DNA from 2 places in the Streptosporangium sp. NPDC050284 genome. Region 2 is predicted to be linked to the other one. Evidence: predicted binding sites of a transcription regulator. Region 2 holds the regulator's gene; the other holds the start of a gene.
The links. Region 2 encodes LexA, which represses DNA repair genes until DNA is damaged. Its sites were predicted from a motif close to TCGAACANNTGTTCGA; they were not measured.
Positions count from the first base shown of each region.

Region 1 (7,361 bases), on a different contig from region 2:
CCGGGGAGACCGGCTCCACCTCCTTGCGGAGCCTGGCGAGGGACCGGCGGCGCAGCATCCGCAGCACCCCCGCGTCACACCACTCCTCACCGCGGCCACCCGGCCTGAACTCCCCGCTCACCACCCGCCCCGAGGCGGCCAGGCGGCGCAGCGCGTCGGTGACGACCGCGACACCGAGGCCGAACCTGGCCGCGGCGGTGCTCGCGAGGAAGGGGGCGCGCGTACGGGCGTGCCGGGCGAGCAGGTCGCCCAGCGGGTCGTCGACCGGCTCCAGGAACGCGTGCGGCACCCCCACGGGCAGCGGCACGCCGAGCGCGTCGCGCAGCCGGGCGGCGTCCTCGATCGCCGCCCACCGCTCCTGCCCCGCCACCCGCACCCTGATGGCCCGCCGGGAGCCCTCCAGCGCGGTCAGCCACGCGGGGTCGCCCTCGCGCACGCTGACGTCCTCGGCCACGAGGGGGCCGTGGGAGCGAAGCAGGTCGGCCAGGTCCTCGGCGTCGCGCAGCGGCCTGTCCAGCCGGGCCAGCTCCCGCTCGGTGTCGGTGATCACATCGAGGTCGAGCAACTCGCGCAGGTCCGCCTGGCCGAGCAACTCGGCCAGCAGGCTCGTGTCGAGCGCGAGCGCCTGGGCGCGTCGCTCGGCCAGCGGGGCGTCGCCCTCGTACATGAACGCGCCGATGTAGTTGAACAGCAGCGACGCCGCGAACGGCGACGCCTGGCCGGTCTCGACCTCCACCAGCCGGACCCGCCGCGCCTCGATGTCACGCATCAGCCGGACCAGCCCCGGCACGTCGAACACATCCTGGAGGCACTCGCGCATCGTCTCCAGCACCACCGGGAACGACCCGTAGCGGCCCGCCACGCTCAGCAGGTGCGAGGCGCGCTGCCGCTGCTGCCAGAGCGGTGACCGCCTGCCCGGCACGCGGCGCGGCAGCAGCAGGGATCTTCCCGCGCACTCGCGGAACCGCGCCGCGAACAGCGCCGAGCCGCCCAGCTCCTCGGTGACGATCCGCTCGATCTCGTCCGCGTCGAAGATCGCGACATCGGAGGGAGGGTCGGAGAGCGTGTCGGGAACGCGCAGCACGATCCCGTCGTCGGAGTGCACGGCCTGCACGTCGACGCCGTAGCGCTCCCGCAGCCGCCGCCCGATCGCCAGCGCCCACGGTGCGTGCACCCGGGCACCGTACGGGGAGTGCACCACCACCCGCCAGTCGCCCAGCTCGTCGTGGAAGCGCTCGACAAGCAACGTCCTGTCGTCCGGCACGTAGCCGGTCGCCTGCCGCTGCTCGGCCAGGTAGGAGAGCAGGTTGGCCGCGGCGAACTCGTCCAGTCCCGCCGCCCTGATCCTCTCCAGGGCGGCCTCCCGCGCCGTGTCGCCCGCTTCAGCCTTACCCGTCTTTCCGCCCCCCGCTTTCGCTTTCTTCTCTCCCGCCCCCGTGCCTACCGCTCCGGCCTTCCCCGTCCCTCCCGTGTCTCCCGCTCCGGCGCTTCTCGTCTCCGCCGCTCCGTCTTCCGCCTTCGCCTCTCCCGCCCCCGTGCTCCGGGTGCCCCCGCCTCCCACCTCGGTGTCCGCACCCGCCGCCGACATCTCGCGGAGGAACGCGCCGATGGCCCTCCCCAGCTCCGCGGGCCGCCCCGCGGTGTCGCCGTGCCAGAACGGGAGCTTTCCCGGCTGGCCGGGGGCGGGCGTGACCAGCACCCGATCGGCCGTGATCTCCTCGATCCGCCAGGAGGTCGCGCCCAGCACGAACACGTCCCCGGCCCGCGACTCGTAGACCATCTCCTCGTCCAGCTCGCCCACCCGGGAGGACTTCTCACCGACCAGGAACACGCCGAACAACCCCCGGTCGGGGATCGTGCCGCCGTTGGTGACCGCGAGCCGCTGGGCTCCGGGACGGCCCCGCAGGGTGCCGGTCACCCGGTCCCAGACGATGCGCGGCCGCAGCTCGGCGAACTCCTCGCTCGGGTATCGCCCGGCGAGCATGTCGAGCGTCGCCTCCAGCGCGCTCCTGGGCAGCGTCCGGTAGGGGGCGGCCCGCCGCACGACCTCCTCCAGCTCGTCGACCGTCCACTCGTCCAGCGCGGTCATCGCGACGATCTGCTGGGCGAGCACGTCGAGGGGGTTGCGCGGGTAGCGCAGATCCTCGATCTCCCCGCTCCTCATCCGCTCGGCCACCACCGCCGTCTGGACCAGGTCCCCCCGGTATTTGGGGAAGATCACGCCGCGCGAGACGGCTCCCACCTGGTGCCCGGCCCGGCCGATCCGCTGCAGGCCGCTCGCCACGCTCGGCGGTGCCCCGACACACGCCACCAGGTCGACCGCGCCCATGTCGATGCCGAGCTCCAGGCTGGAGGTCGCGACCACGGCGGGCAGCCGCCCGGACTTGAGCGCCTCCTCGATCTGGGAGCGCTCCTCCTTCGACACCGAACCGTGGTGGGCTCTCACGATCTCCGGGACGACCCCCTTGGCCGCACCTGCCTGCGCCATCATCGCCGCGGGGGTGGAGATGGAGGCCGGTGGCGCGGGGAACCCCTCGGCCCAGTGCACCGGCTCCGCTCCCGCGCCCTCCACCGCCGCCCGCTCCCCGCCGTCGTCCCGTCGCTCCCACGCCAGCTCGTTGAGGCGGGTGCACAGTCTCTCCGCGAGCCGCCGGGAGTTGGCGAACACGATCGTGGAAGCGTGGTCGCCGATCAGCTCGAACAGCCGCTCCTCCACATGCGGCCAGATCGACCGCCTGGCCGGGGTCTCCGTCAGCCAGCGGTCGTCGTCGGGGGCGGGGGAGGGGGGAGGCGTGTCGAGCTCTGTCATGTCCTCGATCGGAACGACCACCTCGACCGCGATCTCCTTGTCGGAGGGCGGCTGGACCACTGTCGCCGGGCGCGACCCACCCAGGAAGGCGGCGACCTCGCTCACCGGGCGCACGGTCGCGGACAGGCCGATCCGCTGGGCGGGCCTGGGCAGGAGGGTGTCGAGCCGCTCCAGGCTGAGGGCGAGGTGCGCGCCGCGCTTGGTGGCCGCCACCGCGTGCACCTCGTCGACGACGACCGTCTCCACGTCGCGTAACGCCTCGCGGGCCTGGCTGGTGAGCAGCAGGAACAGCGACTCGGGGGTGGTGATCAGGATGTCGGACGGCCTGGTCGCGAACCGGCGCCGCTCCTCCGGGGAGGTGTCGCCCGACCGGATCGCCACCGAGATCTCCGGCACCGGCAGACCGAGCCGCCGCGCGGTCTGCCTCAGGCCGGCGAGCGGGGCCCGGAGGTTGCGCTCGACGTCGACGGCGAGAGCCTTGAGCGGCGACACGTACAGGACCCGGCACCGCCTCGCCGGCTCGCCGTCCCCGCGAGAACGCCCCCGCCCGCTCCGCACGCCCGCACCGCCCGCCCGACCCGCACCGGAGATCTCGGCGTCGGGGGGAGGGTCGGAGGCGAGCCGGTCGAGTGACCACAGGAAGGCGGCGAGCGTCTTGCCGGAGCCGGTGGGCGCGACCACCAGGGTGTTGTCACCCCGGGCGATCGCCGCCCATGCCCCCTCCTGCGCGGCGGTCGGCGCGGAGAACGCCCCGGTGAACCAGTCTCGGGTCATCCGGGTGAAGTGATCGAGCGCTCCGCCCGCGCCCGTTGTCTCGCTCATCGCCGCCCCCTAGCTCCCGGTCCGGCCGGCCAACCGGGTCACCGCCCATACTGCACGGCCCCACCGACAGAACCCGCCACCGCCGACCGGCGGGCGGGAGTGGACAGACCGCGCGTCACCTGCGGACACACGAACCGGCCTCGCGGCCGGAGCGAGGGAGATCACGCCCCCGGGGGTGTTCCCGACGCCCTGCGGCCATGACATGCCGTCCGGGATAGGTTGGCTCCCTGCCGTCACGGACACGACTTTGACGAACACACGACGCATTGAGTGGTGAGCTAACGGTGAGCATCGACCATCAGGCCATCGAGGCGACGCGCGAGCGGATCAAGGCGGAGCACCTCAGGGAGCACCGTCCGCCGAGCAGCGCGAGGGGGCTGCACCACTTCGCGCTGATCTCCTCCGACGTCGAGACGACGATCGCGTTCTACCAGGACCTCCTGGAGTTCCCGCTCACGGAGATCTTCGAGAACCGTGACTACCGAGGGTCGAACCACTTCTTCTTCGACATCGGCAACGGCAACCTCCTCGCCTTCTTCGACTTCCCCGGCCTGGACCTCGGCCCCTACAAAGAGGTTCTCGGCGGGCTCCACCACATCGCCATCTCCGTCGATCCCTCCACGTGGGAGCGTTTGCGGGGCAAGCTGGAGGCGGCGGGAGTTCCGCACCAGGTCGAGAGTGGCGCGTCCATCTACTTCGCCGACCCCGATGGCGCCCGCCTGGAGCTGCTCGCGGACCCCCTCGGAGAGATGTACGGCTCCCGCGTGCTCTGACGACTCCGCCTCCTCACCCCCGACCTTGGCCGCCCGCGCTCTCACCGGTGACGGCCCTTCCCCCGTACGTCTCCTGTCCCGGTCCCGTCGGACCTGGACGGGAAACCGGGAGACCGGGTGGTTCGCGGTTCGGCGGCGTCTCGGAACGGGCTCCCGTACCCCGGAGTGGACCCATACTTGGGGTATGCGCCTGTCGGAATTCTGGAAGCGGATGAAGTCACACTTCGGTGACCAGTACGCCGATTCATGGGCCAACGACTACGTCATCGCCGATCTCGGCGGCCGGACCGTGATCCAGGCACTGGCCGACGGCGTGGGGGCGAAGGAGGTCTGGCACGCCGTGTGCGGGGTGACCGACGTCTCGCCCAGGCTCCGCTGAGAGCCGGTCAGGATTCGGGAAGCGGGACGAGGAGCCTCTCCACCACCTCGGCCGCGTGCGCGGGATCGTCGGCGCTCTCCTCACCGTCCGGTGCCCACAGAAACAGCCAGCCGTCCTTGACCGGTGTGGCGAAGACGATCGTCTGCCGGTGACTGTCGGGATGCCACACCCACAGCACGGGGGCGGCGCCGCCGAGGGTGCGGCTCACCATCCCTCGTTGTCGCAGTTCGGCGGCGAGGGAGTCGAGATGGGCTAGGCGTTGCTGTGTGAACGCGTTGGGCACGTTGGGCACCTCGGGTCGTTTCCCCTCAGGATCACCCCAGGTCAGCCCGGTTACAACAGGCTCAAGGTAATTCTTGGAAATGTCGCCTTTCGGATGGGTGCCGTGCCCTGCGGGGCGGTTCTCCCGCTGCCGGTGCCCACGACACCTGGCACCACACGCCTCGTCGGCGGCCCCGCCGCCCGTGCCTGGTTGCGCCAACTTGTGGCGTTCTGCGTCAGTTACCGGCTGTTCATGTATTTTCGCATCCATTCGTGCCCGATGGTGCCTGTCGCGCCTGGCGTCGCGCACACCTCACAGGCGGCTCCGCCGTCCGCGCCCGCTCGTGTCCGTTCGTGCCCGGTCATGCGCGGGTGACCTCCGCGGTGGTTCGCGACTCCCGCAACCCATGGTGCCAACGGGCGGCGATCGAACAGTCGTTCGGCTATATTGAACAGGCCACCACTCCTGGCGTGCCCTCCCGAAATTGTCGGCGGCACCCCGTAGCTTTCTGGCAACCGATCCAACCCGCGACCCTTCAGGGGGCTCCCATGGCAGCTAACGACCGCGAGAAGGCGCTTGAGACCGCACTCGCTCAGATCGAGCGTCAGTTCGGCAAGGGCTCGATCATGCGCCTGGGCGACGAGACCCGGGCTCCCATCGAGGTGATTCCCACCGGCTCCATCGCACTCGACGTGGCCCTCGGCATCGGCGGTTTCCCGCGCGGCCGCATCGTCGAGGTCTACGGTCCCGAATCCTCGGGCAAGACCACGGTCGCCCTGCACGCGGTGGCCAACGCCCAGCGCGGCGGCGGCATCGCCGCGTTCATCGACGCCGAGCACGCGCTCGACCCGGAGTACGCCCAGAAGCTGGGCGTCGACACCGACGCGCTGCTCGTCTCCCAGCCCGACACCGGTGAGCAGGCGCTGGAGATCGCCGACATGCTGATCCGGTCCGGCGCCGTCGACCTGCTGGTCATCGACTCGGTCGCCGCACTGGTGCCCAAGGCCGAGATCGAGGGTGAGATGGGTGACAGCCACGTCGGTCTCCAGGCCCGCCTGATGTCCCAGGCGCTGCGCAAGGTCGCCGGTGCGCTCAACAACACCGGCACCACCGCGATCTTCATCAACCAGCTCCGCGAGAAGATCGGCGTGATGTTCGGTTCGCCCGAGACCACGACCGGTGGAAAGGCGCTGAAGTTCTACGCCTCGGTCCGTCTCGACATCCGCCGCATCGAGACGCTGAAGGACGGCACGGAGGCGGTCGGCAACCGCACCAGGGTGAAGGTCGTCAAGAACAAGATGGCCCCGCCCTTCCGGGTGGCCGACTTCGACATCCTCTACGGCGTCGGCATCTCCCGCGAGGGTGGCTTGATCGACATGGGCGTCGAGCACGGTTTCGTCCGCAAGTCCGGCGCCTGGTACACCTACGAGGGTGACCAGCTCGGCCAGGGCAAGGAGAACGCGCGAAACTTCCTCAAGAGCCACCCGGACATGGCGAACGAGATCGAGAAGAAGATCAAGGAGAAGCTGGGCGTCGGCCCGCGCCTTGACAGCCCGGCCGCCCCGCCGCCCGCCCCTGCGGCTTCGGCCCCGGCCGCCGCGTCCGGTCGTGCGTCCGGTGCCGCGGCTTCCGCCGCGTCCGGTCGCGGTTCCAAGGCCGCCACTCCCAAGCCGGGTGACGCCTGAGTCCGGGCTGATCGATGACGACTGGACCTGACTCCGGTCCGGCCGACGAGGCCGGGCCGAGGGACTGGGGTGCCTGGCCCGACGAACCTCGGGCGGCCTCACCGAGGGGGCGTGGGCGCGACTTCGGCTCGTCCGCTTCCGAGGAAGGGTTCCGCGAGGAGACCGCGGAACCCGCGGGCGACGCACCCCGAGGCCGGAGGAAACGTGCCTCCCGGCGTGGCGGGCGGCGCTCAGAGAGGGCTACCCCGGGCTTCCTTCCCAAGGAACCCGACGGACCAGACGGGTCCGACGGATCGGCCGAGTGGGCTGGGAAGAGCCGGAAGTCCGAGGCCGACCCGCAGGCGGTGGCGCGAGGCATCTGTCTGCGGCTGCTGACCATGGCGCCGCGCACCCGAGCCCAGCTCGCGGAGGCGCTGCGCAAGCGTGAGGTGCCCCAGGAGGCGGCGGACGCCGTGCTGGACCGCTTCTCCGAGGTCGGGCTCATTGACGACGAGGCGTTCGCCGCGGCATGGGTGAGTTCGCGCCACGCCGGGCGGGGCCTCGCCAGAAAGGCCCTCGCCTCGGAGCTCCGCCACCGCGGGGTGGAAGAGGAGACCGTGAAGGAGGCGGTGGATCGGCTCGATCCCGAGGA
Region 1 covers NZ_JBITIZ010000012.1:51,704-59,064, forward strand. The annotation lists gene ACIBH4_RS26545 (ATP-dependent helicase) at 1-3,631, opposite strand, end outside; gene ACIBH4_RS26550 (VOC family protein) at 3,916-4,404, shown strand; gene ACIBH4_RS26555 (DUF3046 domain-containing protein) at 4,589-4,783, shown strand; gene ACIBH4_RS26560 (hypothetical protein) at 4,791-5,066, opposite strand; gene recA (recombinase RecA) at 5,594-6,730, shown strand; gene recX (recombination regulator RecX) at 6,745-7,361, shown strand, end outside.
Region 1: the regulator LexA is predicted to act here: its motif matches at 5,472-5,487, upstream of recA (recombinase RecA).

Region 2 (7,361 bases):
TGCTTGCGCATGACCCGCTTGTGCGCGTCGGCGTTGCGGGCGTAGCCGTCGTAGGGGCCCACGACCGCGGCGAGTTCGGCGCTGCGGCGGTAGGAGACGCCGGTCATCAGCGAGGTGATGGCCCCGGCGACCGCCCGGCCGCCGTCGGAGTCGTAGGCGTGGCCGGTGGCCATGAGCAGCGCGCCGAGGTTGGCGTAGCCGATGCCCAGCTGGCGGTAGGCGCGGGTGGTCTGGTCGATCTTCTCGGTCGGGAAGTCGGCGAAGGTGATGGAGACGTCCATCGCGGTGATGATCAGCTCGGTGATCATCACGAAGTTCGCGATGTCGAAGGTGTCGTCGTCCTTCAGGAACTTCAGCAGGTTGATGCTCGCCAGGTTGCACGAGGAGTTGTCCAGGTGCAGGTATTCCGAGCAGGGGTTGCTGGCGGTGATGCGACCCGTCTCCGGACTGGTGTGCCAGTCGTTGATCGTGTCGTCGTACTGGACCCCGGGGTCGGCGCACTCCCAGGCGGCCTTGCCCATCTTGCGGAACAGCTCTCTGGCGTCGATCTTCTCGATGACCTCGCCGGTGAGGCGGGCGCGCAGGCCGAACTCCTCACCGTTCTCCACCGCGCGCATGAACTCGTCGGAGACGCGCACGGAGTTGTTGGCGTTCTGGTACTGGACGGAGACGATGTCCTTGCCGCCCAGGTCCATGTCGAACCCGGCGTCACGGAGGGCGCGGATCTTGTCCTCCTCGCGCGCCTTGGTCTCGACGAACTCCTCGATGTCGGGGTGGTCGACGTCGAGGACGACCATCTTGGCGGCGCGGCGGGTGGCGCCCCCGGACTTGATGGTGCCCGCTGAGGCGTCCGCGCCGCGCATGAAGGAGACCGGGCCGCTGGCGGTGCCCCCGCTGGAGAGCAACTCCTTGGAGGAACGGATCCTGGAGAGGTTGACGCCGGAGCCGGAACCCCCCTTGAAGATCACCCCCTCTTCCTTGTACCAGTCGAGGATCGACTCCATCTGGTCGTCGACGGCCAGGATGAAGCACGCGCTGACCTGCTGCGGCGACGCGGTGCCGACGTTGAACCAGACGGGCGAGTTGAAGCTGAAGACCTGGTTGACCAGGGCGTGCTTGAGCTCGTGGTCGAAGATCTCGGCGTCCTCGTCGGTGGCGAAGTAACCGTGCTCGACCGCCGTACGCGTGTAGACGCCCACCACCCGGTCGATCAGCTGCTTGAGGCTCCACTCCCGCTGCGGGGTGCCGACCGCCCCGCGGAAGTACTTGGTGGTCACGATGTTGGCGGCGTTGACCGACCACGACCGGGGGAACTCGACACCGCGCTGCTCGAAGTTGATCGAGCCGTCGCGCCAGTTGGTCATGACGACGTCGCGGCGCTCCCAGACCAGCTCGTCATAGGGATGCACACCTGGCGTGGTGAAGATGCGCTTCATCTTCAGGCCCTTACGCGGCCTCTTGCCTCCACGTGTCACCGCACCGGCGGTCTCCGTCATGACTTCCCCCTTCTGGGGCTCCGTGGAACCCTCGAATCGGACCACACCAACGCGCCGCATCACCCCCGACGCCCGGGGTCTGTATCAGTCCTGCTTGGTGGAGCGCTCCGCCCGGAGCCGCTCGATCTCCGCCTCGAAGTCGGCCAGTGTCTCGAAACCGCGATAGACGGAGGCGAACCGCAGGTACGCCACCTCGTCCAGTTCGCGGAGCGGGCCCAGGATGGCCAGCCCGACCTCGTGGGCCGCGATCTCGGCGCATCCGGTGGCCCGGATGCTCTCCTCGACCCGCTGGCCCAGCTGCGCCAGGGAATCCTCGCTGACGGACCGCCCCTGGCACGCCCGCCGGACCCCGGCGATCACCTTGTCCCTGAAAAACGGCTCCGTCACACCGCTGCGCTTGCTCACCATGAGCAGAACGGTCTCCTGCGTGGTGAACCTGCGCCCGCATTCCGAGCACGTGCGCCTGCGGCGGATCGCCCCGCCGTCCTCGGTGGCCCGGCTGTCGATGACTCGCGTGTCTAGATGGCGACAGAACGGACAATGCACGCGTGTCGCCTCCTTGACCTACCGAAGCGGCCGGCCCACCTCACCTACCCACGACACGCACGGCCAGACGCCCGCGCACACATCTTGAATAGTCGAGATGCGGTAATGGAAACACAAGCTGTGGTGAAGTGTTGCGATGCAGCCACTAGATGTTGTGGTCCAACCGTAGAAGTGCTCGACCATGAACGCAAGTTGAAACGACCTTGCGGCACGAAGTCGCTGATCAGCCCTCACGTCCCGGCGTGTCGCCACCCGCGCAAGACCCATCTCACCCCGGGCGCCTCTTCCCTCACAGTCGTCCCAGGCGACCCGTCAGACGAGACCCTCGCACCCCCTCTACACCCCTCGCCCCATCCGCGCCGCCGACCGACCCCATCCCGCTGAAACGAGGCCCACCCCTCTCGCCGACCGTCCCGACGGAGCTCGACCGGGCGCCGTAGCGGTCGCACGAGCCCCGGCCCGATCGCCGGAGCTCGGACCGGCCTCATCTCACGGAGACGAGGCCCTCGGGGAGATAGAGCCGGGCCCCCGGCCGGACCTCCGAGCCGGACAGCCCGTTGAGGTCCATGATGCGACGCACCGTCGAGCCGGTGTCCGCCTCCTTCGTCAGCGCGTCCGCGATCTCCCACAGCGTGTCGTCCGCGTGCACCGTGATCCGCGGCAGCCCCTCAAGGCCCGCCCACTCGTCCGCCGCGACCATGTCGATGCGCCCGCCGACCCAGAGCACCGCCAGGCTGAACAGTGCGAGCAACACCACCACGACGATCCTTCCACGGCGGGTGAGCCGAAGGGGCCGCCGGGTCGCCCCCTTCCGGCCGGCACCCGGCCGGCGTGCGCCCACCGAGGATGCCGTCGCCGGTCGCGGCGCCCTCCTCGGCCCGGCCCCGCGTCCGGCTCCCCGCTCCGGATCACGCCCGGACCACCGTCCTCGCTCACGGCCGGGGCTCCACCCCCGCTCACGCCCGAGCGACCGCCTCGCCTCGCGGCCAGGACTCCGCCCAGGCTCACGCCCGGAGGCCCCGCCGGGCTTTCGCTCAGGCTCACGCGAGGCACGCCCCCGCTTTCGCCCGGATTCCCGCCTCGCCTCACGGCCGGACCCTCGCGCCGCCTCACGGCCGGATCCCCGCCCGGGCTCACGCTCGAAGGCCCGCTCGGGCTCCCTGCCGGACCTTCGCCCCGGCTCGCGGCCGAGGCGCGCCCCCGGCACCGAGTCCCAGGCGGCCTCCCACCCCTGCTTCGCCTCGGACCTCCGCCCGGACTCCGGCGCGGAACCGGGCTCCGGCCTCGGGGGCGGCACGAGCCGCAGGTGCGGCGCCCCCGGTGATCGCTGCGCCGCCCGGGACCTCGGCGCGATCCTGGATCGTGGTGTCGTCGCGGTCGGTTTCACGGTGGCCCCCCATCCCCTCGACCTGGCCGAACACATGTCGAAGAAAGATCGGTGAATCGAACACGATGTCGATCGAACTCCCGTACGATGTTGTACACCACGGCGTCGCCGATTTCGAGGACATTCGAACAATTGTTTGAGTATGATCTTCGGCCGAGGTATGGTCGCTGTGTGCGACGTGTTAAATACAGACCGGGAGGCGAGGAGTTCGTATGAGCCAGCACAACGAGAACGGTTCGGCCGCCAGCGATCTGGCGGTGCGAAGGCGTGACTCCCTTGGCCTCACCCCCAGGCAGCGGAAGATCCTTGAGGTGATCCGTGATTCCGTGCAGCAGCGCGGCTATCCGCCGTCCATGCGGGAGATCGGCGAAGCGGTGCAGCTCACCAGCACCTCCAGCGTGTCGCACCAGTTGACGGCTTTGCAGCGCAAGGGCTACCTGCGGCGTGATCCGCACCGCCCCCGTGCCTTGGAGGTACGCCTTCCCGGCGAGCCCGTGCTGTGGGTTGATCCCGACTCCGGTGAGGACGAGACTCCGGTCAGCCGTCCGACCGCCGCCTATGTGCCCCTCGTCGGTCAGATCGCCGCCGGTGGCCCCATCCTCGCCGAGGAGAGCATCGAAGACGTCTTCGCCCTGCCCAGGCAGCTTGTCGGTGAGGGCACGCTCTTCCTCCTCCAGGTGACCGGCGACTCGATGATCGAGGCCGCCATCGCCAACGGTGACTGGGTGGTCGTGCGCCAGCAGCCGGTCGCCGACAACGGCGACGTGGTCGCCGCGATGATCGACGGCGAAGCCACGGTCAAGACCTTCAAGCGCAGAGACGGCCACGTCTGGCTGGTCCCGCACAACCCCAACTACGACCCGATCCCCGGCGACGAGGCCACCGTGCTCGGCAAGGTCGTCGCGGTCCTCCGCAAGCTCTGACGCGAGCGTCCCACGCAGGCTCCTCAGCGCTCTCCACAGGCTCCGGCCCGTGGAGGCATCGCCGCTCGAGAACGTCGCACGGCACGCGGGTCCGGACCGAGCCACACCGTGGCCACGCGAGCTCAGCATCACGCGCCTCCAGCTTTCTGTGCGACACGCCATAGAACGACATGCCGGATGGGGCTCGACATCATATGTCGAGCCCCATCCGGCGTTCTCAGGTGATGGGACATCCCCGGGAAGCTCTCTCGTCGGCGGGCACGGGAACCCACCCGGCGAGGCCGAGATGGAGGCCCGCCGCTTGAAGCGGTGCGGATTCTCCCCTGAAGTGGTCACGGGGACACACCGGCCGAGCTGACGCGCGCCCCCCGGGATGCCCTCGCAAAGGCACCCCGAGTTCGTAGCGACCCCGTGAGCACGCGGGACGGCCGCGGCCATGACAGTCACTCAGCCGTCCGTCGTCAGCGGCCCGAGAGCACGCGGGACGACTACGGCACGATGTTGACCAGCTTGGGTGCGCGGACGATCACCTTGCGCGGCGTGCCGGAGAGGAAGGGCTGAACCTTCTCCGACCGCAGGGCCAGCGACTCCAGGTCCGCCTCGGAGATCTCCGGGGAGACCTCCAGCCGGTCGCGCACCTTGCCCGCGACCTGGACGACGCAGGTGACCGACTCCTGGACCAGCAGCGCCGGGTCGGCCACCGGCCAGCCCGCGGTGGCGACCGAGGCGGCGTGTCCCAGCCGCTCCCAGCCCTCCTCCGCCGCGTACGGCGCGACCAGGGACAGCATGACCGCTAGGGTCTCGGCGGCCTCCCTGACCGCCGGGTCGGCGGCACCGGGGCCGGAGTCGATGGCCTTGCGTGCTGCGCTCGTCAGCTCCATCATGCGGGCCACCGCGACGTTGAAGCGGTGGGACTCGACCAGCTTGGTGACCTCGTCGATGGTGTGGTGGACGACCTTGCGCAGGTTCAGGTCTCCCGCGGTGACGTCGACGCCGGGCGCGGAGGCCGCGCCGGCTTCGGCCATGACGCGGAACGCGCGGGCGAGGAACTTCTGCGAGGCCGCCGGGGAGACGTCGGACCAGTCGATGTCGTCCTCGGGCGGTCCGGCGAAGACGACGGTCAGCCTGACCGCGTCGACACCGTGGGCGTCGATCTGCTGGCCCAGGTCGACGCCGTTGCCCAGCGACTTGGACATCGCCTTGCCCTGGTTGATGACCTGCCCCTGGTTCAGCAGGCGGGTGAAGGGCTCGACGAAGTCGATCATTCCCATGTCGTGCAGGACCTTGGTGAAGAACCTGGCGTACAGCAGGTGCAGCACGGCGTGCTCGACGCCGCCGATGTACTGGTCGATCGGACCCCACCTGCGCACGCGCTCGACGTCGAACGGCCCCTCGTCGTAGGCCGGGTCGACGTAGCGCAGGAAGTACCACGAGGAGTCGACGAAGGTGTCCATCGTGTCGGTGTCGCGCTTCGCCGGGCCGCCGCACTTGGGGCAGGAGACGTTGACCCAGTCTTCGGCCGAGGCGAGCGGAGAGATGCCCTTGGGCGCCAGGGCCTCGCCACGCATGTCGGGCAGCGTGACGGGCAGCTGGTCGTCGGGGACGGGGACCTCGCCGCAGTCGGCGCAGTGGATGATCGGGATCGGGCAGCCCCAGAAGCGCTGGCGGGACAGCAACCAGTCACGCAGCCGGAAGTTGACCGTGAAGTGACCGGTGCCCCGCTCGCTCAGCACCTCGATGATCTTCCGGATCGCCTCGGCCTTGGCCAGGCCGTCCAGCGGGCCGGAGTTGACCATCGCGCCGTCACCGGTGGTGGCGACACCGGTCTCGCCGGGATCGGCCAGGCCGGTGTGCACGACCACCCGTACCGGCAGGTCGAAGGTACGGGCGAAGTCCAGGTCGCGCTGGTCGTGGGCGGGCACGGCCATGATGGCGCCGTGGCCGTAGTCGGACAGCACGTAGTCGGCCGCCCAGACCGGCATGCGCTCACCGTTGACCGGGTTGATCGCGTGCCGGCCCAGGAAGACGCCGGTCTTCTCCTTCTCGGTGGACAGCCGGTCGATGTCGGACAGCTTGGACACCTCGCCCCGGTATGCCTCGAATGCCTCGCGCCGGTCGTCGGTGACGATCTCCTCGGCCAGCGGCGCGTCCGGGGCGACCACGAAGAAGGTGGCGCCGTACAGGGTGTCGGGACGGGTGGTGTAGACGGTGACCGGCTCGTCCCGGCCCTCGATCACGAAGTCGACGTCGGCACCCTCGGAGCGGCCGATCCAGTTGCGCTGCATCGTCAGCACACGCTCGGACCAGCCGCCTTCCAGCAGGGACATGTCGTCCAGCAGCCGGTCGGCGTAATCAGTGATCTTGAAATACCACTGGGTCAGCTCGCGACGGACGATCTCGGCGCCACAGCGTTCGCACCTGCCGTCCTTGACCTGCTCGTTGGCGAGCACGGTCTGGTCGTTCGGGCACCAGTTGACCAGGCCGCCCTTGCGGTAGGCCAGACCACGCTCGAAGAAGCGGTTGAAGAGCCACTGGGTCCATTTGTAGTACGAGGTGTCGCTGGTGTGCAGACGGCGGGACCAGTCGAAGGAGATCGCGTAGCGCCTGTAGGAGTTGGCCTGGGTCTCGATGTTGGCGTAGGTCCACTCCGCCGGGTGCGCGTTGTGCTTGATCGCGGCGTTCTCGGCGGGCAGGCCGAAGGAGTCCCAGCCGACGGGGTGCAGCACGTTGTAGCCGCGCTGGACCCAGTAGCGGGAGATGACGTCGCCCAGGGCGAACACCTCGGCGTGCCCCATGTGCAGGTCGCCCGAGGGATAGGAGAACATGTCGAGCATGTAGCGCCGCTCGCGCGGGTCGGCGGGGTCGTCGGAGGCCCGGAAGGGATCCAGTTCCTCCCACCTGCGCTGCCACTTGACCTGCAGGGCCTGCGGGTCATAGTGCTGCTCGTCGCTCTGCATGTCGGCTCGCTCGCTCACGTCGATCTTCCTCGGGGTATGCCTGCGTGGATGG
Region 2 covers NZ_JBITIZ010000020.1:18,651-26,011, reverse strand. The annotation lists gene ACIBH4_RS33865 (vitamin B12-dependent ribonucleotide reductase) at 1-1,496, opposite strand, end outside; gene nrdR (transcriptional regulator NrdR) at 1,581-2,042, opposite strand; gene ACIBH4_RS33855 (LysM peptidoglycan-binding domain-containing protein) at 2,527-2,802, opposite strand; gene lexA (transcriptional repressor LexA) at 3,642-4,352, shown strand; gene leuS (leucine--tRNA ligase) at 4,841-7,309, opposite strand.